3 regions of the Bradyrhizobium sp. SBR1B genome follow, and region 1 is predicted to be linked to each of the others. Evidence: predicted binding sites of a transcription regulator. Region 1 holds the regulator's gene; each other region holds the start of a gene.

Region 1 (7,674 bases):
AGCGGCGCGCGATCGCGACCGCATCGAGCGCCTCGCGCGCGCTGTGCAGGCGGCCCAGAGCTTTCAGCGAGGCATCATCGAGCGCTTGTACGCCGAGCGAAACGCGGTTTACGCCGGCGGTGCGATAGCCGGCAAAGCGCGTGGCTTCGACGCTGGTCGGATTCGCCTCCAGCGTCACCTCGACATCGCCGGCGACGGTCCAGTGCTTGCCGATCGCGTCGAGCACCGCGCCGACGGTTGCGGGCTGCATCAGCGAGGGCGTGCCGCCGCCGAGAAAGATCGAGGTGACTTCACGGCCGGGCGAGCGCTCGGCGGTGGCCGCGATCTCCTGCGCGAAGGCGGATGCGAAGCGCGCCTCGTCGATCGCGGCGTGACGGACATGGCTGTTGAAGTCGCAATAGGGACACTTCGACAGGCAGAACGGCCAGTGCACGTAGACGCCGAAGGCTGCGGATTCTTGTTTTGACGCGTTTTCCTGGCGCGAACCGGTATCCACTTCGCTCGAAAACGCTCTATCGCGGCTCAAGGCAGATCTCCGCCAGTTTCACGAAGGCGCGGGCGCGATGCGACAGGCCGAGGCCAAGCGGCGGCAGGCCGTGCTTCTCGATGCTCTCCATCTCGCCGAAGGTGCGATCATATCCGTCAGGCAGGAACATCGGATCGTAACCAAAACCGGCGGTGCCGCGCGGCGGCCAGACCAGCGTGCCGTCGACGCGCGCCTCGACCTCATCGAGATGATCGTCGGGCCAGGCGACGCAGAGCGCGGAGACGAAATGCGCCTTGCGCTTCTCCGGGCTCGTCGCGCCACGCTCCTGCAGCAGGCGTTCGATCTGTGCCATCGCCGCGTTGAAGTCTTTGCCTGGGCCGGCCCAGCGCGCGCTGTAGATGCCGGGCGCACCATCCAGTGCGTCGACCACGATGCCGGAATCGTCGGCAAAGGCGGGAAGCCTGGTCGCCTGCGCCGCCGCGATCGCCTTGATCGCGGCATTGCTGCGGAAATCGTTGCCGGTCTCGTCCGGTTCGGCGAGGCCGAGCTCACCGGCCGACACCGCCTCGATGCCGTACGGCGCGAGCAGCTCCTTCATCTCGGCCAGCTTGCCGGGATTATGGGTGGCGATGACGAGCTTTCCGGTGATTCGGCGGTGCATGGGCCTATTGACTACGCCACAGCCAGTTTCTGCAAGTCCACGAGACGCGCGATGCCTTTTTGCGCCAAGGCGATCAGCTTCAGGAACTCGTCCTGCGTAAAAGGCTCGCGTTCCGCGGTGCCCTGCACCTCGATGATGCGGCCATCGCCGGTCATGACGAAATTGGCGTCGGTCTGGGCTTCCGAATCCTCGGCGTAGTCGAGATCGAGCACCGGCGTGCCGTTGTAGATGCCGCAGGAGATCGCGGCGACGTTGTCGCGCATCACGTTGGCCTTGATCATGTTGCGCGCCTTCATCCAGTTGATGCAATCGGCGAGCGCGACCCAGGCACCGGTGATCGAGGCCGTGCGCGTGCCGCCGTCGGCCTGGAGCACGTCGCAATCGACCGTGATCTGGCGCTCGCCGAGCGCTTCGAGATCGACGATGGTGCGAAGCGAGCGGCCGATCAGGCGCTGGATCTCGACGGTGCGGCCGCTCTGCTTGCCGGCGGAAGCCTCGCGGCGGGTGCGCTCGGAGGTCGCGCGCGGCAGCATGCCGTATTCGGCGGTGACCCAGCCGCGGCCCTGGCCCTTCAGCCACGGCGGCAGGCGATCTTCCAGCGTGGCGGTGACCAGCACATGGGTGTCGCCGAACTTCACCAGGCAGGAGCCTTCCGCATATTTGACCACGCCGCGCTCCAGCGTCACGGGGCGCAATTCGTCGGGCGCACGGCGGCTTGGCCGCATGGGAAATCCTCCAAAACTCGTCGGTATAGGGCTGTTCGCGGTGCTTGTAGGTGGGGTGAGGGTATGCGGCAAGGGGAAAGGACAAGGCTTTTTCACCCTCGGTTTTCCACCCTGCAAACGCGACGCTTGTCAGAACCCTCCTGGATGGACAAATTATGAGCATCTGAGAGGAGTTACCGTCTGTGGCCCATCACGATCCGATCCATCTGATCGCGCCGCGCGCAGGCCTCGCCCAGCTCAACGAGCGTTCTCGCGACATCTTTCGTCAAATTGTCGAAAGTTATCTCGCGACCGGTGAGCCCGTGGGCTCGCGCAATATCTCGCGCCTTATCGCCATGCCGCTGTCGCCGGCCTCGGTCCGCAACGTCATGGCCGATCTGGAACAGCTCGGTCTGATCTACGCCCCGCACACCTCCGCCGGCCGGCTGCCGACGGAACTCGGCCTGCGTTTCTTTGTCGATGCCCTGATGCAGGTCGGCGACCTCAACGAGGCCGAGCGGCAGTCGATCCAGAGCCAGCTCACCTCCGTCGGCCAGGCCCAATCGGTCGAGGCAGCGCTGGACCAGGCGCTGACGCGTCTGTCCGGCCTCACGCGGGCCGCCGCGGTGGTGCTGACGCCGAAATCCAATGCGCGGCTGAAGCACATCGAATTCGTCCGGCTGGAACCCGAGAGGGCGCTGGTGATCCTGGTCGGTGAGGACGGCCAGGTCGAAAACCGCGTGCTGTCGCTACCCCCCGGAGTTCCCTCCTCGGCAATCACCGAAGCCGGCAATTTCCTCAATGCGCGCATCCGTGGCCGCACTCTGGCCGAGGCGCGGCTCGAGCTCGAGACGGCACTTGGACAGGCCCGCGCCGAGCTCGATCAGCTTGCACAGAAGGTGATTTCCGCCGGCATCGCCAGCTGGTCCGGCGGCGAGAACGAGGATCGCCAGCTCATCGTCCGCGGCCACGCCAATCTGCTCGAAGACCTGCACGCGCTGGAGGATCTGGAACGGGTGCGCCTGCTGTTCGACGATCTCGAGACCAAGCGCGGCGTGATCGACCTGCTGGGACGCGCCGAGACCGCCGAGGGCGTGCGCATCTTCATCGGCAGCGAGAACAAGCTGTTTTCGCTGTCGGGATCCTCCACCATCATCTCACCGTATCGGGATGCCGCCGGCCATATCGTCGGCGTTCTGGGCGTGATCGGGCCGACACGGCTGAATTATGCCCGTGTGATCCCGACCGTGGACTACGCCGCCCGCATCGTCAGCCGCCTTTTGGGAGGCTGACCGGCGTTTCCGCCGATCACGGGCGCTTGATTTTCGGCGCTTTAGGCACGATATCCGGGCCAACAATCCCTGGAAACGAGTTCGAGATTAGAGCCGATGACCGAGCAAGACCGGCAACCCGAAGACACGACTGCAGCGACCGGCGAGCCCGTGGTGTCAAAACCCTACATCATGCCCGACGATCCCGAGCCCGGCTCGGTCGAGCTGTTGCAGAAGGAAGCCGCCGAGGCGCGCGACCGCATGTTGCGGACGCTGGCCGAGATGGAGAATCTGCGCAAGCGCACCACCAAGGAGGTCGCTGACGCCCGGCTCTACGGCATCACCGGCTTTGCCCGCGACGTGCTCGACATCGCGGACAATCTCCAGCGCGCGCTCGATGCCGTCCCGGCCGAGGCCCGTGCCGCGGCCGATCCCGGCCTGATCGCGCTGATCGAGGGCGTCGAGCTCACCGAGCGTTCGCTGCTCAACGCGCTGGAAAAGCACGGCGTCAAGAAGCTCGATCCGCAGGGCCAGAAGTTCGACCCGAACTTCCACCAGGCGATGTACGAAGTGCCCGATGCGTCGGTGCCGTCAGGCACCGTGGTGCAGATCATGCAGGCCGGCTACACCATCGGCGAGCGCGTGCTGCGCCCGGCCTTGGTCGGTGTCGCCAAGGGCGGCGCGAAGGCGGCGGCCGCGGCGAACAACAACGAGTCGAGCGGCGCGGCGAATTGAGTTTCAGACCCTCATGGTGAGGAGCCGCGCGTTTGCGCGGCGTCTCGAACCATGAAGGCCAAGATGTAACGGCGGGGCCTTCATCCTTCGAGACGCGCGCGAAGAAGCGCGCTCCTCAGGATGAGGGTCTGACAGTGTCGCGCGTGTCCTACGCGCTCACCGCGATGTCCGCAGACTGAATCCGCTTCACGCCGGCCTTGGCCATATCGGCCCAGGCTTTTGCCAGCGAGCCCTGATTGTCGATGCCGCGGCAGGCGTCTTCCACCACATAGACCTCGAAGCCAGCCTTGCGCGCGTCGAGCGCGGTCCAGGCGACGCAGAAATCCGTCGCGAGCCCTGCGACGAAGACGCGCTTGATCTTGCGCCCCTTGAGATAGCCGGCAAGTCCGGTCGAGGTCTTGCCGTCGGCTTCGAGGAAGGCCGAATAGCTGTCGACGTCCTTGTGAAAGCCCTTGCGGATGATCAGCTCGGCGTGCGGGATCGCAAGGTCCTTCGACAGCGAAGCGCCGTCGGTGCCCTGCACGCAATGGTCGGGCCACAGCACCTGCTTGCCGTAGGGAAGGTCGACGGTCTCGAACGGCTTCTTGCCGGAATGCACCGACGCAAACGAGATGTGGCCCGGCGTGTGCCAGTCCTGCGTCATCACCACGTTGGCAAACGCCTTCGAGATCTTGTTGATGACGGGCACCACCTGCTCGCCTTCCTTCACGGCGAGGCTGCCGCCCGGCAGGAAGCAGTTCTGCACGTCGATCACGAGCAGCGCGGAGGCATCGTCCGGCTTGATCGATGCCGCTGCAAAGAGCGCGTTGGGCGCGAGAGTCACCAGCGCCGTCGTTCCAAGCATTGCCAAGACTTGTCGCCGATCCAGCATCGTTCGCCTCCCTCCAGGATGATCCAACGGAGACGAAGCCTAGTTCCGTTCGTATACGAACAGAAGCCCGAAAATGCGGCCGGTAGTGGCGAGGGGGGCTCTTGCCGCGTGCTCGGTGCAACCTCTCCCGCTTGCGGGGGAGGTCGCGCGAAGGGCCGGGTGGGGGCTCTCTCCACATCGGGAGTGCCCCTATGCGGAAGCACCCTCTCCCCAACCCTCCCCCGCAAGCGGGGGAGGGAGCGCATTTCGTTCGGAGATGTAGCCTAGCCCTTCGGCTGAATCCCGTCGCGCACGGCGCGGAAGCGGGTGAAGGCGGCCAGCCACTGGTCGCGCGGCGCGCTGGCGATGATGCGCAGCGAGGCGCCGCCGCTCGAGAAGCGGATCCACTGCACCACGGTCACCGGGACCTTGTCCTTGCCGCTGACGCCGTCGATCCGGGTCTCGAAGCCCTGCTGGCCGTTGATGCGGATCGGCTCGGACATGGTGACGCGCGATTCACGCACGCCGGGGATCTGCAGCGCCGCCTCCTGGGCGAAGCGGGCGCGGTCGTCGGCGGCTTGCGGCGTGGCGCCGATCAGACCGAGGATCATGAATGGCTTCGACTCATAGCCTGCGCTCTCATTGCCGTCGGCGAGGATGATGCTGCTGCCCGGCGCGAGGGTCCGGATGTCCTTGAATTCGGCGAGATCGGTGATCCTGAACGGCATCAGCGCGATCTGCTCCTCGACCGAGACCTGCTTGCGGGTGACGGTGCTGGCGAACATCTGCCGCACCGCCTCATCCGTGTAGATCTTGGTCGCATTCTCCGGGACCTGCACCGCGACATAGCCGGAGAAGCCGGCGCCCGGCACGATCATCGAATAGCGCTTCACCGGGGTGTCGCCGGCCTTGCCGCTTTCGGTGGTGAAATAGGCGAGGCCCGCCGGCGTCTCGATCTTGTCCTGCTTGACGCCGCCGGCGCCGGCCGGATTGGAATTGAAGGCGCTCACGACCTCGCCATAGGCCGCCGGCGGCAGCTCGGTGATCAACACCTTGACGCTGCCGTCCTCGCTCTCGAAGCCCGGAAAGGTTTTTGCCGTGCTGAGACCGACCAGCGGCACCATGCCGAGGCGCAAGCCGGGCGGAAACACGGCATCGGCGGCGAGGGCCGGAAACGCGGAGGCGATCAGGAGGGCGAGCGCGGCGAGGGGGCGGTTCAGCTTCATGGGCACTCTGATTGGTTCACATTGAGGCCGTTCGATGGTCGGCCACCGGGCCGCATTGTCGCGCGAAGCAGCTGCGGCGGCTGACCGGCCGGTCCGCCTTTTACCGGGTTTGGGCGTGCGGCAACAGGGCGGGCGGACTTGCGGTAGCGGGGGCTTGCTGAAGCCTGAACCTGTTAATAATTCCTCACCCGCAAGGGCGGTTGAGCCCGGATATCATCGTCCAAAACCCAATGTTTTCACGGCAGAAACGTAGCTTCGGTCCTTGCGGGCCCCTCCCCCCCTCCTATATGAGCCTCAATCATCGCAATATCGCGGATGTTTGATCTTAGGGGGTTTCGGTCGGGTGCCTTCTGGGCCCAGCCAACCTGCCGCAAAAACAAGGATATCAGGACCATGGGAAAGGTCATTGGGATCGACCTCGGCACCACGAACTCGTGCGTCGCCGTGATGGATGGCAAGAACGCCAAAGTCATCGAGAATTCCGAAGGCATGCGCACGACGCCTTCGATCGTCGCCGTGACGGACGACGGTGAGCGCCTCGTCGGCCAGCCGGCCAAGCGCCAGGCCGTCACCAATCCCGAGCGCACCTTCTTCGCAGTGAAGCGCCTCATCGGCCGCCGCTACGACGACCCGATGGTCGAGAAGGACAAGAAGCTCGTCCCCTACAAGATCGTGAAGGCTTCCAACGGCGACGCCTGGGTCGAGGCCGACGGCCAGACCTACTCGCCCTCGCAGGTCTCGGCGTTCATCTTGCAGAAGATGAAGGAGACCGCGGAAGCCCATCTCGGCCAGAAAGTCGATCAGGCCGTCATCACCGTTCCCGCCTACTTCAACGACGCCCAGCGCCAGGCGACCAAGGACGCCGGCAAGATCGCGGGCCTCGAAGTGCTGCGCATCATCAACGAGCCGACCGCGGCCGCGCTCGCCTATGGCCTCGACAAGACCAAGACCGGCACGATCGCCGTGTACGATCTCGGTGGCGGCACGTTCGATATTTCGATCCTCGAGATCGGCGACGGCGTGTTCGAGGTGAAGTCGACCAACGGCGACACCTTCCTCGGCGGCGAAGACTTCGACATGCGCCTGGTCGGCTATCTCGCCGACGAATTCCAGAAGGAGCAGGGCATCAACCTGCGCAACGACAAGCTCGCCTTGCAGCGCCTGAAGGAAGCCGCTGAAAAGGCCAAGATCGAGCTGTCCTCGACGACGCAGACCGAGATCAACCTGCCGTTTATCACCGCGGACCAGACCGGCCCGAAGCATCTGACGATGAAGCTCACCCGCGCCAAGTTCGAAGCGCTGGTCGACGACCTCGTCCAGAAGACCGTCGAGCCCTGCCGCAAGGCGCTGAAGGACGCCGGCGTCACCGCCGGTGAGATCGGCGAAGTGGTTCTGGTCGGCGGCATGTCGCGCATGCCGAAGGTCCAGGAAGTCGTGAAGCAGCTGTTCGGCAAGGAGCCGCACAAGGGCGTCAACCCGGACGAAGTCGTGGCGATCGGCGCTGCGATCCAGGCCGGCGTGCTCCAGGGCGACGTCAAGGACGTGCTGCTGCTCGACGTCACCCCGCTGTCGCTGGGCATCGAGACGCTGGGCGGTGTGTTCACCCGCATCATCGACCGCAACACCACGATCCCGACCAAGAAGAGCCAGGTGTTCTCGACCGCCGAGGACAACCAGAACGCGGTCACCATCCGCGTCTTCCAGGGCGAGCGTGAAATGGCGGCCGACAACAAGATGCTC
Region 2 (7,674 bases), on a different contig from region 1:
CTGGTCGCGGCACTCAGCAGCGTCGAGACCTGGAAGCGTCAGGGCGACGTGCTGACGTTGATCGGCCCCAAGCCGCTGCGTTTTCGCACGACGGGGAATTAGCTCCGCTCTTGTGTCCCGGACGCGCTGCAGCGTGCAACGCTGCTGCGCAGAGCCGGGACCCAAACTCGATCGGCGACTGCGCGGGGCCTCTGGGCCCCGGCTCTGCAGCGCATCACTGACGTGCTGCGCAGCGTCCGGGGCACGAAAGCCTACTTCCACACCGATTTGTCGGCATCCCAGCGCTGGCCCTTAAGCTCCTTGGTGAGCGCCTCGATTGAACCGTTGTCGTCGGGCTGCTCGCCTTCCTCGTCGACCGAGGTGTCGTCGGAGAGATTGAGCTTAGCGCCGCTGCTCTCGTCGGCGGTCGTCGTCGCGGGGCTGCCGATCCAGAGCATGAGCTTGTCGGTCGTGCCCGGCTTGTCGGGCGAGACGAGCCCTGCGACCTCGATCGTGTCGGTGAGATCGAGCGCGGGGAAGTCAGGGTTCGGCCGCTTGAAGACCAGCTTGAGCTTGCCCGTGGCGGGGTTGAAGCTCTGCGAGATCGGCTTTGCCGCGAGCGTCCGGCTCAAAACGTTCGAAACGGCCGCCGCGAGCTTGTCCTTGCTGATCTTGTCGCCGTCGCGCCAGTCGGCCGCGGCGAAGCGGATGGTGCGGTCCATCTCGGTCATGCCCGCAGTCCACCCCGCGGCGGTGACGCCCGGCGTCGCCTTGAATTTCGCCAGCAGCGCGCCGGCGCGCTCGGGATCGACCGACATGTTGATGGTCTGCTCGCCTGCGCGCAGGGCATCGCAGCCAACCGTGAGGCTCGCCAGCGTCACCTCGACCGCCTGGCCCTTCAGGCTCTTCAGGAAGTCGGTTGCAGCGTCGAGCTTGACCTTGACCGCGATCGCTTCCGGCGAGACGTCGGTGAAATCCTTCGGCTGCGGCGTGATGCCGTCGTCGGAGGTCTGGTTGTCCTGAAATTCCTTTTCGCTGAGATCGGAATTGTCGGGCGAGGTCACCTCGGTCACCACCTGGCCAATGCTGATCTGGCCGCGGAATTCGAAGGTGTCCCCGGCTTGCTTGCGCAGCAGCTTGACGCTGACGGGCGACTTCTCGCTGATGCTCTGCGTGGTGCCGGTCAGGGTCTGGCCCGCGACCTGCAGATTGACGACGAAGCGGTCCTTGCGGTCGGAATTCTTTGCGACGGGATAGCAGACGTCGAGCACGGCCGCCGTCACCGTCTTGCCCTGGCGCGTCTCCTTCAGGATCACGTCCGCATTGCCGTCCATCAGCCCGTCGATCGAGGTGAAATAGCGCGTCTCCGGACCGCCGGGCATCGTGGCCTTCGGCGACAGCTTCATCTGGGCGGAGGCGGGATGCGGAGAAGCTGCAAGCAGAGCCGCCAAAACGGCTGTCGAACAAACCAGAAGCGCACGCATCGATGAAATCCTCGCGCAACGGGCATGATCCGGAAAGGTGTGAAGCGGTTTTCCGAGAGGATCATGCCCAAACAATTCGAATCGGCGCGTCACCGTAGTGGGTTTTGGCCGACGGTTGAATCGGAAAGCGGAGGGGCAGGGTCGGCAAAAAAGAAGGCCGCCCGGAGGCGGCCTTCGCAACACTGTAACGGAACGGAGGCTTAGAAGCCTCCCATGCCGCCGCCGGCGGGCATCGCGGGCGGGGCTTCCTTCTTCGGCGTTTCGGCGACCATGGCCTCGGTGGTGACCAGCAGGCCGGCCACGGAGGAGGCGTCCTGGAGCGCGGTGCGCACCACCTTGGCGGGATCGATGATGCCCTTCTCGACCATGTCGACATAGTCCTCGTTCTGGGCGTCGAAGCCGAAGGTCTCGGACTTGTTCTCCAGGATCTTGCCGACGACGATCGAGCCTTCCACGCCCGCGTTCTCGGAGATCTGGCGGATCGGGGCCTCCAGCGCCTTCAGCACGATGTTGATGCCGGCCTGGACGTCGGCATTGGCGTTGGTGAGACGACCCACCGCCTTCTTGGCGCGGAGCAGCGCGACGCCGCCGCCGGGGACGATGCCTTCCTGCACCGCGGCGCGGGTGGCGTTGAGGGCGTCCTCGACGCGGTCCTTCTTCTCCTTGACCTCGATCTCGGTGGCGCCGCCGACGCGGATCACCGCGACGCCGCCGGCCAGCTTGGCGAGGCGCTCCTGGAGCTTCTCACGGTCGTAGTCCGAGGTGGTCTCCTCGATCTGCGCCTTGATCTGGCCGACACGGGCCTCGATGTCCGGCTTCTTGCCGGCGCCCTTGACGATCGTGGTGTTCTCCTTGTCGATCACGACCTTGCCGGCGCGGCCCAGCATCTTCACCGTGACGTTTTCAAGCTTCATGCCGAGGTCTTCGGAAATGAGCTGGCCGCCGGTGAGGATGGCGAGGTCCTCGAGCATGGCCTTGCGGCGATCGCCGAAGCCCGGCGCCTTGACGGCGGCGACCTTGAGGCCGCCACGGAGGCGGTTGACGACCAGGGTGGCCAGCGCCTCGCCCTCGACGTCCTCGGCGATGATGACGAGCGGCTTGCCCGACTGCACCACGGCTTCCAGCACCGGAAGCATGGCCTGCAGGCCCGAGAGCTTCTTCTCGTGCAGGAGGATGTAGGCATCCTCGAGCTCGGCGGTCATCTTCTCGGGGTTGGTGACGAAGTAGGGGCTGAGATAGCCGCGGTCGAACTTCATGCCCTCGACGATGTCGACTTCGGTGTCGAGCGACTTGTTCTCTTCGACGGTGATGACGCCTTCGTTGCCGACCTTCTGCATCGCCTGGGCGATCATCTTGCCGATGGCGGCATCGCCGTTGGCCGAGATGGTGCCGACCTGGGCGACCTCGGAGGAGGCGGCGACCGGCTTGGCGCGCTTCTCGATGTCCTTGATGACCGCAGCAACCGCGCTGTCGATGCCGCGCTTGAGGTCCATCGGGTTCATGCCGGCGGCAACGGCCTTGGCGCCTTCGCGCACGATGGCCTGGGCCAGCACGGTGGCAGTGGTGGTGCCGTCACCGGCGAGGTCGTTGGTCTTGGAGGCGACCTCACGCACCATCTGGGCGCCCATGTTCTCGAACTTGTCCTCGAGCTCGATCTCCTTGGCGACGGTGACGCCGTCCTTGGTGATGCGGGGTGCGCCGAAGCTCTTCTCGATGACGACGTTGCGGCCCTTCGGGCCGAGCGTCACCTTGACGGCGTTGGCAAGAACGTCGACGCCGCGCAGCATGCGATCGCGCGCGTCTCCGGAAAACTTGACGTCTTTGGCAGCCATTTTAGCAATCCCTCGTGTGTGGTGATGTGTCTGCCGCTCGCCCGTCGCATCAATCCCGGATTCGTGGACCGAACCCGGCGGAATGATGGATGCCCGGATCGCCTGGATCCGGGCATGACATTCAGCGGCTGTTCAGGCGGATGGCCTTAGGCCAGTACGCCCATGATGTCCGACTCCTTCATGATCAGGAGCTCTTCGTTGTCGATCTTGACCTCGGTGCCCGACCATTTGCCGAACAGCACGCGGTCGCCGACCTTGAGGTCGATCGGGGTCAGCTTGCCGGTCTCGTCACGGCCGCCGGGGCCGACGGCGACGACCTCGCCCTGGGACGGCTTTTCCTTGGCGCTGTCCGGAATGATGATGCCGCCCTTGGTCTTTTCCTCGGCGTCGATACGTTTGACCACGACACGGTCATGCAGCGGACGAAATTTGGATTTAGCCATGACGTTTCCCTTTGGAGGCTCGCTTCGGAAGTAGTGAAGTGGGTGGGGCGGCGCTTCCGTCCGCCCCCTATCCCGAGGATCGAACGGCGTGCTTAGCAATCGGGCTTTCCGAGTGCTAATAGTGGGCCCGGAAATATGGCTTGGCCGCGATCCTGTCAAGCAAAGGTGGTTAAGCGATTGGTGAGGCGGATATAGGATGGTGGCACTGGAAACTTGTTCGGGGCGCCGACGTATTAAAGGACGTCATTGCTCCGGCAGCGGTTTTGCGCTTGGCTGCAGGAGGGGTGCGGCCATGGTCTTGTTCGGGGGAATGCCATGATCAGTTCAGCTCACGCGCGCACGGTTGCCAATCTGGCCGCCGCCTCTTGTCTGGCGCTGCTGCTGGGCGCCTGCGGCGGCGGCATGAGCCTGCCGTCCTTCTCGTCGTCCTCGCCGCCGCCCGAAGCCGAGCCGGGCGTCGCGCCCGAAATGCCTGCGACCATTCGCGCCGACGAGATCGTCGGACGCTGGGGCCTCGCCTCGTTCCAGAACCCGGCCGACCGCGCCCGCACCGAGGCTGCCGCCCGGGCCCAGTGCAAAAATCCCTACGTGATCACCGCCGGCTCCTCCGGCGGCGTGATCATGCATCTGGCCGACCAGGCGACGCCGCAGGAGCTGCGGCTGAAGGGCTCGCCGAGCGGCAAGAACTACATCGGACCGGCCGGTCCGACCCCCGGCGAGCAGGACCGCGAAATCATCTCCTTCGACGGCCGCGTTCTGATCACCCGCTTCATCGACAAGGACGCCGCCACCCGCTACGGCAACATGGTCTACGTCCGCTGCGCGCCGCGGGCGTAGCTTCTCGCCTACGTCATGCTCCGCGACAGCGGGGCATCCAGTACGCCGCGGCTTCTCGGTTCAATCACTGCTGCCTCTGGAATACTGGATCGTCCGGTCAAGCCGGACGATGACAGCGGAGAGGATGGTCCCAAAAAGCAAAAACGCCGGCCAAAGGCCGGCGTTTTGTTTTTCTCTATCTGGCGTCCGCTCAGTCGAACAGCGCGTCGATGTCGTCCTGCGAGGCGTGGCCGACGTCGCCGGCGAGCTTGGGGCCGTTGAGAAGCTTGTCGTCCTCGCTGCGATTGTCGACCGGCGGCACGACGTGCGACTTGATCGCGTCGACGCCGCCCCAGATCTCCATCATCGCATTGATGTGCTGCTCGATGAACTTCATCGTGGTCATGACCTTGCTGATGCGCTGGCCGGTCAGGTCCTGGAAGTTGCAGGCCTCGAAGATCGAGATGACGCGTTCCTGGATGTCGTCGGCGAGCCGCTTCTGCTGGTCGATCGAGTCCACCTTGGACATTGCGCTGGCGGCCTGGTCGATCGATTCCGCGGCTTCGAGGATCTGCTGGGTCGCCTGCTCGGTGCCGCCGACCACCGCGCCGAGCTCGCCATTGACCTTGGCCATTTCGCCGCCGTCAAAGCTCTTGCCGTGCAGCGTCGCGATTTCGCGCTTGGTGCGGTCGATGGCGTCATGGATGAGGTCGAGCTCGACCTTCAGCTTTTCGCACTGCTCGATCTGGGCCCGATAGGTTTCGAGCATGGTACGAGCCTCGGAGAGCTCGTGGGCGGTGGAGGCGTCGATCGCCGCCATGGCTGCGCTGCCGGACAAGGGCAAGGGCGCAGCGCCTTTCGCCATCTGTGCACGGATCGCACGTAGCTCGGCCATGATCTCGCTATGCATCGGGATTGCCTCTTCGGTTACGTCCAAAATCGGCATCTCGCCACCAGCGATATCCTCGACGCGAAAACGTTTGCGGTGAACAGCCATCAGGATACTCCCCCCCACCTCACTCACGCGTCTTTGTAGGCAGAAGCGATTTAACACGAAGTTCACGGCAGGAACTGTTGTGCGGCTGCGCGCGACGGCGCGCAAAGAAGCGATTAACCATGCGCGCGCGGCGTTCATCGAAAATAAACGCTGATCGCCAAATTGCGCCGCTGCTGACGACGTGGTGAATCCAAATGCCGTTTCTGTTTACCAAACAAAACGGCTTTTGCCTTTTATTGACCACGTCGAGGGGCGCGGACCAGCCATCAGCTCTCCACGGCGCATGTGATCTAGACGAAACAGTACAGAGTACGTCGATGTTCAAGAAAATGTCTGTCGCGCTGCTCGGCAGCGCTTGCACCTTCATTGCCGGCGCAAACAGTGCCAGCGCCTTCGACAATTCGGTGCCGAACGATCCGCCCGCGGTGCTCTACCAGCCGCAGGTGCCGCCGGCGCCGGTGCGCGTCGCCTCCAATGCGAACATGGGCGGCGGCTTCATCGAGTTCCTGTTCGGCGACGGTCCCGGCCGCGGTCCGGCCTACGCGCCCGAGCGGCCGGTCTATCAACAGCAGCCCGGCTATTACGACCAGCGCCGCCTGCCGCCGATGGGCGAGCCGCAGCAGGGTGGATATCAGCAAGGCGCGGTTCAGCAGGAGACGGTCGACCCGCGGCAGCGTCCGTTCGATCCGAGGTTCGAGAAGCAATCTGTTGACTATAGCGGCAAGGAAAGTCCCGGCACCATCGTGGTCGATACCCCGAACAAGTTCCTCTATCTCGTTGAGGGCAATGGCAGGGCGATGCGCTACGGTATTGGCGTCGGGCGTCCCGGCTTCACCTGGTCCGGCGTGAAGGCGATCACGGCCAAGCGCGAATGGCCGGACTGGACGCCGCCGGCCGAAATGCTCGCCCGCCGCCCCGATCTGCCCCGGCACATGGAAGGCGGCCCGGAGAACCCGCTCGGCGCCCGCGCGATGTATCTGGGCTCGACGCTGTACCGCATCCACGGCTCCAACGAGCCCTGGACCATCGGCACCAACGTCTCCTCCGGCTGCATCCGCATGCGCAACGAAGATGTCATCGACCTCTACGGCCGCGTCAATGTCGGCACCAAGGTCGTGGTGATGTAGCCCGGCGCTCGCTGCGAGCCGTCAACTCCGCGTGTCGCGCCGGCTCGCGACGCGCGGCATCGAAGGCGTTGCGTGCCGCCGGCGTACGTCCTCCGGCTAAGGTCTAGGCTGGCCGACGATGCCCCGTCGAAGCGAGACGAGGGGCAACAGAGCAGCGACGACGCGTTGATGAATGGGAAAGCGATGCGCGAGCGGAGCGCTTCAATCGCCGCGCCGACAGCTCGGCCTTCTTGACGAGCTCGTGCAGTCCCTCCAACTCCGACAACTCGGTGATGAGATGAGTTGTCACGTTGGTCAGGGTGGCGATGCGCTGCTGAAGTGGACTCATTTTTAAAACCCCGACTATAACCAAGAGAGGCAACCACATCGGTGTGTGGCATGAGCAACGTGTTCTTCCAGTTGAACACCCATGTCCGCATTTGGAAATCCGGGAGTCTACGGCTGCGCGTGTCAGATGCCGATTTGATTTGTCATGGTGAATTCAGGCGCCTCGGGTAACGTTCAGCCAGTCCAATGACGCTGCACATTAGTCATACTATATCGAACGTCCCGGCTGCTTGCCGTCGCACAAAAGGCGCTCGGGGCACGCTCTAAAGAAAACGGCCGCCGAGAGGCGGCCGTTGGCATCTTTCGGGCGAATTGCTCACGCGTAATCGCTGCCGCCATCGTCGTCGCCGCCGAAATCGCTGTCGTCGGCCACGTCCATATTGCCGTCGTCGTTGTTGTCGCCGTAGTTCTGGTCGTTGTCGTTACGATCGTTGTTCGCCTGGTCGGAGAAGCTCTGGCGAGACTCGCGGTTCGAGCCGATGTCGTTGAGGCCGGCATCGCGCGCGAGCGAGCCGCCGGACTGATCGCTGCCGCCCCAAGGACTTCCACCAGCGCCGCGGTCGCCGAGGGCATTGGTGTCGCCAAAGGCCTGCTGATGCGATCCGCCCATCATGCCGCGGATGCTCGAGAGCAGCAGCGAGCCACCGACGACGCCGGCGGCAGCTGCCG
Region 3 (7,674 bases), on a different contig from region 1:
GATGGCCGCCCACGTCGCGGCGATCGATCGCATCAAGGAGAGCCAGCCCGGCCCGGTCGGCCGTCTGCGCATCGCCTCGACCAACGCGGTCGCCGAAGAGTTGTTGGCGCCGCACGCGAGCAGCTTCCTGCGCGATCATCCCGGCCTGACCCTGCAATTCCTGACGTCCAGCGGCAACGTCAAATTCTCGCGCTGGCAGGCCGACCTCGCCATTCGCCTGCGCAAGCCGGAGAAGGGCGACTTCACCATCTCCAAGCTGGGCGATGTCAGGCTGTATTTCTTCGAGCCCGCCGACCGCGCCGGCGGGGAGCCGGTCGCCTGCATCTATCCCGATGAGCTCGACACCATTCCCGAACAGCAGTTCTTGCGCGCGAAGCGGCTGACGAACGTTCGCTGCATCACCGACAACGTCCGCATCATCAGGACCATGATCCAGTCGCATCAGGCCGTCGGCGTGTTGCCCGAACACAGCTGCGAAGGCCTGCTCGCCGACCGCAGCCTGCGCGCGACGCTGCTGCCGAGGCGGCGCGACGTCTGGCTGCTGGTGCAGAACCACCTCAAGCGCGATCCGGCGACACGCGTGACGATCGACTGGGTGAGGGCGTGTTTCCAGGACATCGCGCGCCCCTGACGTCACGACGCGCTGTGATCATCGCGTCACAGTGCGCATGGTGCGACGAAAAATCCTGAACTGCCCCCTTGCAACCCGAACGTGCCTCGTCTATTAGCCCGCTCCTTCGCTAGGCCATGTGTCCGGGCTCTCTGAGATCCCGGCTGGCGCGATCCGGTCTCCGGTCTCGTGTTCCGCCGAATGAAGACGCAGGATGTAGCTCATGGAGAGCGCCGGAGTAAAATCCGGAGGCATCGGTTCGATTCCGATTTCTTGTACCAACCAAAGGATAGCTCAGTGGTAGAGCAGATGACGTTTAATCATCGTGACGCGGGTTCGAATCCCGCTCCAGCGCTACGGGTCAGCCTGAAAAACTGACACCTCTGACGAGGACCGGACGCGCGCTTCAGTCGCAGTCCGGCCGTTTTGCCGCAAGGCTTTCCGTCCGAACCTAGACACTGTGAGACCGGCTTTGCGCCGCGGGTAGATACCGCTTGCGTTGATGCCGGGTGGCTCCGCTCGGCCGCGCGACATCCGTCGCGCGATCGCGCGCGTGCGCCCGTCGTCATGCGAGCTCAAGCCTCGGCCCGTCGATCTCTCAGGAAGCGTCGTCCGCGTCCTCAAATCCTTTGCAAACGAAACCTGTTGTCCGGCATCCGGCCGGACGCAAAACGATGGAGGCGTGCCATGACTTCGAACAAGGGCTGGCATTTGCTGATGCTGAACGTGACGGTCAAGGATGGCGAGCGGGCGTTGCTGACGCGCAACGGGCAGCTCGTGCGCGTGCTCGCGCCCGGCAGGCACCGTCTGTTCGATCCCCTGCACGAGCTCAAGGCCGAGGTGCTCGATGTGGTCCGCAGCGAATTCTCTGCGGATCGCTACGCGGTGCTGAAGGCCGCACGGCCTGATCTGGCCGCCGAGCTGTTCGAGGCGGTCGAGACCAAGGCGGACGAGATCGCCATCGTCAGCCTCGACGGCCGGCCCGTGCATCTAATGACGCCCTGGCAGGTGCGCGTCTACTGGAAGGTCGCAACGAGCGTCGATGTCGAGCGCATCGATGTGTCCAGCGATGTCAGGGTTGGCGCGCGCCATCTGGCCATGATCGAGCGTAACCGCTCGGCCGTCACGTCGGAGACGGTGGTCGAGAACCACGAGGCGGGCCTGCTCTACGTCGAGGGCCGGCTCGTGGAGCGGCTCGTGCCCGGCCGGCACGCCTTCTGGACCGTCGGCCGCAAGATCGAGGTGAAGCGCCTCGACCTGCGGCCCCAGGCGGTCGAGATCACCGCGCAGGAGATGCTGACCAAGGACCGCATCGCGCTGCGGGTGACGCTGACGGCGTTCCGTAAGGTGGTCGATCCCGAGCGGACGGTTGCGACCGTGCCCGACGTGGATGCGTGGCTGTACCGCCTGGTGCAGTTCGCGATCCGCGAAGCGGTCGCGGGCCGGACGCTGGACGAGGTGCTGTCCGCGAAGGCGGCACTGGATGCGGAGCTGCGCGACTATGTGCGCGCACGCGTCGCGGACTCTGGCGTGGAGGTCACCGAGCTCGGCGTCAAGGATGTGATCCTGCCCGGCGAGATCCGGGAGCTGGTGAACAAGGTGGTGGAGGCGGAGCGGGTCGCCAAGGCGAACCTGATCCGCCGCCAGGAGGAGACCGCGGCGACGCGTTCGCTTCTGAACACCGCCCGCCTGATGGAGGAGAACCCCCTGCTGCTGCGGCTCAAGGAGCTGGAGTCGCTGGAGCGGCTGGTCGAGAAGGTCGGCCGCATCGATCTCCACGCCGGCAACGGCGAGGGCCTCGATGCTCTCCTGACCCGGCTCGTGCGCCTCAAGGCGCCTGAGAGTGCATGAAACGAAGGGCCGCCCACGGGCGGCCTTTCATATATCCGTCGTCGTCGCTTGCAATGAACGCGGAGTCGCGTCTGTGCGACCAAAATCACGGAAGTGGGATTGCACGCGCGCGAAGGTTGCGTAATCTCGCGATGACTATGGGTTTGATCAGGGCAGGCGCATGACGATTCTTCAGGACACCATCCGGCCGCCGACGGCGCGATCGCGGGAGTGGAAGGTGATCATCATCCTGATCCTGCTGGTCCCGGTGCTGTGGTCCCCGCTGATCCTGTTTCGCTTCGTCCTCTATCAGCCGTTCAGCATCCCCTCCAATTCGATGGCGCCGACGTTGATGGTCGGTGACTACGTCTTCGCCGCGAAATATGCCTATGGCTACGGCCGCTACTCCTTTCCCTTCGCGCCATCCTGGATCTCGGGCCGCGTCTTCGCCGCCGACCCGGAATACGGCGACATCGTCGTGTTTCGTACGCCGAAGGATACCTCGGCCGACTACGTCAAACGCGTGGTCGGGCTGCCCGGCGACCGCATCCAGATGCGGCAGGGCCAGCTCATCCTCAACGACCGGCCAGTGACGCGCGTCGCGCTCGAGGACGGGCTCGCCGACAACGCCTGCGGTGGGGATGGCGGCGTCAGGGTCAAGCGTTGGCGCGAGACGCTGCCGAGCGGCGCGTCCTATGTCACCAACGACTGCCTCGACAACGCATTCCTCGACAACACCAACGTCTTCACGGTGCCGCCGGGCCATTTCTTCGTGCTCGGCGACAACCGCGACAATTCCACCGACAGCCGCATGATGTCGGCGTTCGGTTTCGTGCCGATGGACAATCTCGTCGGCAAGTTGACGCGGATCTTCTGGTCGCTCGACGAAGATGGCGAGCCGCGCATGGAGCGGTTGGGGAAGGTGGAGTGAGGCTCGGAATGACGGAGGTTCGTAGCCCGGATGGAGCACAAGCGTAATCCGGGAAGGCTGCCTGCGTCGCACGAGATGTCCGGGATTGCGCTTCGCTCCATCCGGCTACGAGCCGCCGTTCCGCGAGAACGTCGTCCCAAACAAAAACCCCGGCATCGCTGCCGGGGTTTCGTAGTTCTTAAGAGGTGGTTGGACTTTAGAAGTCCATGCCGCCCATGCCGCCGCCCGGGGGCATCGCGGGGCCGGCGCCGCCCTTCTTGGGCAGCTCGGCGACCATGGCTTCCGTGGTGATCAGGAGCGCGGCCACCGAGGCAGCGTTCTGGATCGCGGTACGGACCACCTTGGTCGGGTCGATGATGCCCTTCTTGACGAGGTCGGCATATTCGCCGGTCTGGGAGTCGAAGCCGTAATTGTAGGCCTTGTTCTCCAGGATCTTGCCGACGATCACCGAGCCGTCTTCACCGGCGTTGATCGCGATCTGGCGGGCGGGAGCCGACAGCGCCTTGCGCACGATCTCGACGCCGGTCTTCTGGTCGTCGTTCTTGGTGCGCAGGCCCTTGAGCTGCTCGGAGGCACGGAGCAGGGCGACGCCGCCGCCCGGGACGATGCCTTCTTCCACAGCCGCGCGGGTCGCATGCATCGCGTCATCAACGCGATCCTTGCGCTCCTTCACCTCGACCTCGGTCGCGCCGCCGACGCGGATCACCGCGACGCCGCCCGCGAGCTTGGCGAGACGCTCTTGGAGCTTCTCACGGTCGTAGTCCGAGGTGGTCTCCTCGATCTGCGCCTTGATCTGGGCCACGCGCGCCTCGATGTCGGCCTTCTTGCCGGCGCCGTTGACGATCGTGGTGTTCTCCTTGTCGATCATCACCTTCTTGGCGCGACCGAGCATGTTGAGCGTGACGTTCTCGAGCTTGATGCCGAGATCTTCCGAGATCGCCTGGCCGCCGGTCAGGATCGCGATGTCCTGCAGCATGGCCTTGCGGCGATCGCCGAAGCCCGGAGCCTTGACGGCCGCGACCTTCAGGCCGCCGCGCAGGCGGTTCACGACCAGGGTCGCGAGCGCTTCGCCTTCGACGTCCTCGGCGACGATGACCAGCGGCTTGCCGGTCTGCACCACGGCCTCGAGCAGCGGCAGCAGCTCGTTCAGCGAGGAGAGCTTCTTCTCGTTGATGAGGATGTAGGCGTCGTCCATCTCAACGCGCATCTTGTCGGCGTTGGTGACGAAGTAGGGCGAGATGTAGCCGCGGTCGAACTGCATACCCTCGACGACGTCGAGCTCGGTCTCGAGCGACTTGGCTTCCTCGACGGTGATGACACCCTCGTTGCCGACCTTCTTCATGGCGTCGGAGAGAAACTTGCCGATCTCCTGGTCGCCGTTCGCCGAGATGGTGCCGACCTGGGCGATCTCGTCGTTCGAGGTGACCTTCTTGGAGTTCTTCTGGAGGTCCGCAACCACGGCTTCGACCGCGAGGTCGATACCGCGCTTCAGGTCCATCGGGTTCATGCCGGCGGCAACCGACTTGGCGCCTTCCTTCACGATCGCCTGGGCCAGCACGGTGGCGGTGGTGGTGCCGTCGCCGGCCGCGTCAGCGGACTTGGAGGCGACTTCGCGCACCATCTGCGCGCCCATGTTCTCGAACTTGTCCTCGAGCTCGATCTCCTTGGCGACGGTGACGCCGTCCTTGGTGATGCGGGGAGCGCCGAACGACTTGTCGAGCACGACGTTGCGGCCCTTCGGGCCGAGCGTGACCTTCACCGCGTTGGCGAGAACGTCGACGCCGCGCAGCATCTTGTCGCGCGCTTCAACCGAGAATTTGACTTCTTTGGCTGCCATCTGGAATTTTCCTTGGATAATGTTTGACTGGAGGGAAAGAGAGGCTCTTAGGCCGCCTTCTTCTTGGAAGCGGGGACGTCGAGAACGCCCATGATGTCGCTTTCCTTCATGATCAGCAGGTCTTGGCTGTCGATCTTGACTTCAGTGCCGGACCACTTGCCGAACAGCACGCGGTCGCCGACCTTCAGGTCGATCGGGATCAGCTTGCCGGCTTCGTCGCGGCCACCGGGGCCGACGGCGACGACTTCGCCCTGCGAGGGCTTTTCCTTGGCCGTGTCGGGAATGATGATGCCGCCAGCGGTCTTCTCTTCTGCGTCGATGCGCTTGACCACGACGCGGTCGTGAAGCGGACGGAATTTCATGCAGTCCTCCTAAGCATTTGCTCAGATTGATGTTTCAAGGGATGTTAGCAGTCGATGCCCGCGAGTGCTAGCACGAGCGAAGCTGAAATAGGACAGGAATTTTGTGGGAGCAAGGGCTTCTAGCAGAAAAATCAGCACCCGGAAGCGCGGACTGCCAGAATCTCTTTTCCATCGTTAACCGAGGCCGGGCCCGTATTAGCACGGTGCCGCCTCTGCTGCTAACGCATTGAATTTCAACAGCTTGTTAAACTTTTGGGCTTGAGATGGGTTGTCAGTTTGCGTCACATTTCTCTCATGTGAGCGCATCAGTACCGGGTGGCTCGTCAGGCGCACACCGACCAGGCCGCCCCTTGAATGCGCTCCTGCAAAGGAGGTTGGCATGGGCGTACGGAGTGGGGGCGTTTCCGAGGACTTCCGGAAACAGCTTCTAGGTTACGGGCTGACGACGGCGCAAATCCTCTACCGGATGCCGGATCATCCCTCGCTGCTCCAGACCTACGTCTGGCAGAACTACGACATGTTTCCGAAATTCCCGGCGCTGAAGGATTTCCTGGCCTTCTGGCAGGAAAAGCTCGACGGTCCCCTCCATTCGGTCACCGTCGCGCACTCCAAGCTGATCAAGCCGGCGGAGCTGCGCGCCGTGGATGGCGTGTTCCGGCTGCATTGAGGCGAACATCGGTCTCGTAGGGTGGGCAAAGGCGCTTAAGCGCCGTGCCCACCATCCATGATCGCGCACGGAAGGTGGGCATGCTTCCGCCTTCGCTCTTCGAGCTACGGCGGACAAGTCGCTTTGCCTACCCTACGATATCTCCGTTGCAGCTGCGCCGGGCGAACGCGCTATTCCCGTGATCACCTGAGGGGCGATCAGGCGCCCTCGCTGCAATAGCGTCTCCACATCGCGCGATAGGCCTCGTCTACCGCTCGCCCGTATGAGACGGGGTTGCTGGCGGCTGCGGCCCGGATCTTGTCGGGCAGCTCGCGGCGCAACCTGTCGAGCTCGCCAATTTGCGAACCTCGGCTCGTTGCGATTTCGATATACGTCTCATGGCTGTCCGTGACCCAGTCCGGCAAGCCAAGTGCGGTGAGGATGGAGCCGGCAGCACGGCTGGGCAGGCTGTTGCCGAGCTTCGCCACCACCGGCACGCCCATCTGCAAGGCTTCCCATGTGCTGACGCCGCCATTCTGCGGGAACGGGTCGAGGCAGATATCGACGCGATTGAACGATGCCAGATGTTCGCTTCGCAAGGTGGCGCCGAGCAGATCGACGCGTTCGGCCGGCAATCCGCAAGCCTCGAACCGCGCCAGCAAATTTTCGCGGACCAGCTGGTCATCCAGCGCAACATCCTTGATCAGCAGTCGCGACCCCGGCACCCGCTCGAGAATCCTGGACCAGACCTGCGCTGCCTCGTCCGAAATCTTGCTGATGCGGTTGAAGACGCCGAAGGTGACGAAGCCGTTCGAGATCGCCGGCGTTGGTGCCCGCGGAATCTCGGTCGGCAGCGAGGCCAGCGTCACGAAGCACGGCAGGTCGACGACGGTCTCCGCAAACAGATGCCGAACCTCGAAAGGAATCGCGACCGGGTCCGAGAACAGATAATCGATCGTCGGCAGCCCGGTGCCGGTGCCGTGACCCCAGCCGTGCACCTGGATCGGTGCAGGCTTGCGCGCGAACACGCCGAGGCGGTTGCCTCTGGTGTGGCCGGACAGATCGATCAGGATGTCGACGCCGTCGGCGCGGATCTCGGCGGCGAGGCGATCTTCGGTCCATTGCGAGGCGTCGCGCCAGCAATCAGCGATCCCCTGAAATTCGCCGGTCGTCGCATCCACTTTCGACGAACAGGCGTAGCACACGACCTCGAACTGTGCCCGGTCATGGTGTTGGAGCACCGGCTTGAAAATCAACGCAGCCGAATGCGCGTTGAAATCCGACGAGACATAGCCGAGCACCAGACGGCGGTCCGGATCGCGGCTGTTGTCATGCGGGCTCCCCGCGCCTGAAGCGATTTTCGCGCCGACACGCTCCCACCACACCTGACGCGCCTGCTGATGCCGTTCAACGGTGGCGTCCCCCGCAAAATCGAGCGTGAATATCTTGTTGGAGATC

Evidence for each region. The regulator HrcA, encoded in region 1, represses chaperone genes, less so after heat shock. The targets are predictions, from matches to a motif close to GTTAGCACTCNCNNNNNGNGAGTGCTAAC.
Region 2: the regulator HrcA is predicted to act here: its motif matches at 3,830-3,858, upstream of groES (co-chaperone GroES).
Region 3: the regulator HrcA is predicted to act here: its motif matches at 5,614-5,642, upstream of GGD61_RS02120 (co-chaperone GroES).

The regions. Positions count from the first base shown of each region.
Region 1 covers NZ_JACIHC010000007.1:109,297-116,970, reverse strand. The annotation lists gene hemW (radical SAM family heme chaperone HemW) at 1-496, opposite strand, end outside; gene rdgB (RdgB/HAM1 family non-canonical purine NTP pyrophosphatase) at 513-1,148, opposite strand; gene rph (ribonuclease PH) at 1,160-1,873, opposite strand; gene hrcA (heat-inducible transcriptional repressor HrcA) at 2,056-3,144, shown strand; gene grpE (nucleotide exchange factor GrpE) at 3,241-3,858, shown strand; gene pncA (bifunctional nicotinamidase/pyrazinamidase) at 4,007-4,729, opposite strand; gene GGD61_RS19775 (hypothetical protein) at 4,993-5,934, opposite strand; gene dnaK (molecular chaperone DnaK) at 6,328-7,674, shown strand, end outside.
Region 2 covers NZ_JACIHC010000002.1:346,171-353,844, reverse strand. The annotation lists gene GGD61_RS06370 (META domain-containing protein) at 1-102, shown strand, start outside; gene GGD61_RS06365 (hypothetical protein) at 252-1,463, opposite strand; gene groL (chaperonin GroEL) at 1,664-3,295, opposite strand; gene groES (co-chaperone GroES) at 3,442-3,738, opposite strand; gene GGD61_RS06350 (hypothetical protein) at 4,054-4,575, shown strand; gene GGD61_RS06345 (protein phosphatase CheZ) at 4,766-5,551, opposite strand; gene GGD61_RS06340 (L,D-transpeptidase) at 5,869-6,678, shown strand; gene GGD61_RS06335 (DUF2076 domain-containing protein) at 7,322-7,674, opposite strand, start outside.
Region 3 covers NZ_JACIHC010000001.1:406,299-413,972, reverse strand. The annotation lists gene GGD61_RS02150 (LysR family transcriptional regulator) at 1-631, shown strand, start outside; tRNA gene GGD61_RS02145 (tRNA-Leu) at 820-891, shown strand; tRNA gene GGD61_RS02140 (tRNA-Lys) at 899-964, shown strand; gene GGD61_RS02135 (slipin family protein) at 1,298-2,461, shown strand; gene lepB (signal peptidase I) at 2,622-3,371, shown strand; gene groL (chaperonin GroEL) at 3,568-5,208, opposite strand; gene GGD61_RS02120 (co-chaperone GroES) at 5,256-5,570, opposite strand; gene GGD61_RS02115 (usg protein) at 5,950-6,237, shown strand; gene GGD61_RS02110 (tetratricopeptide repeat protein) at 6,435-7,674, opposite strand, start outside.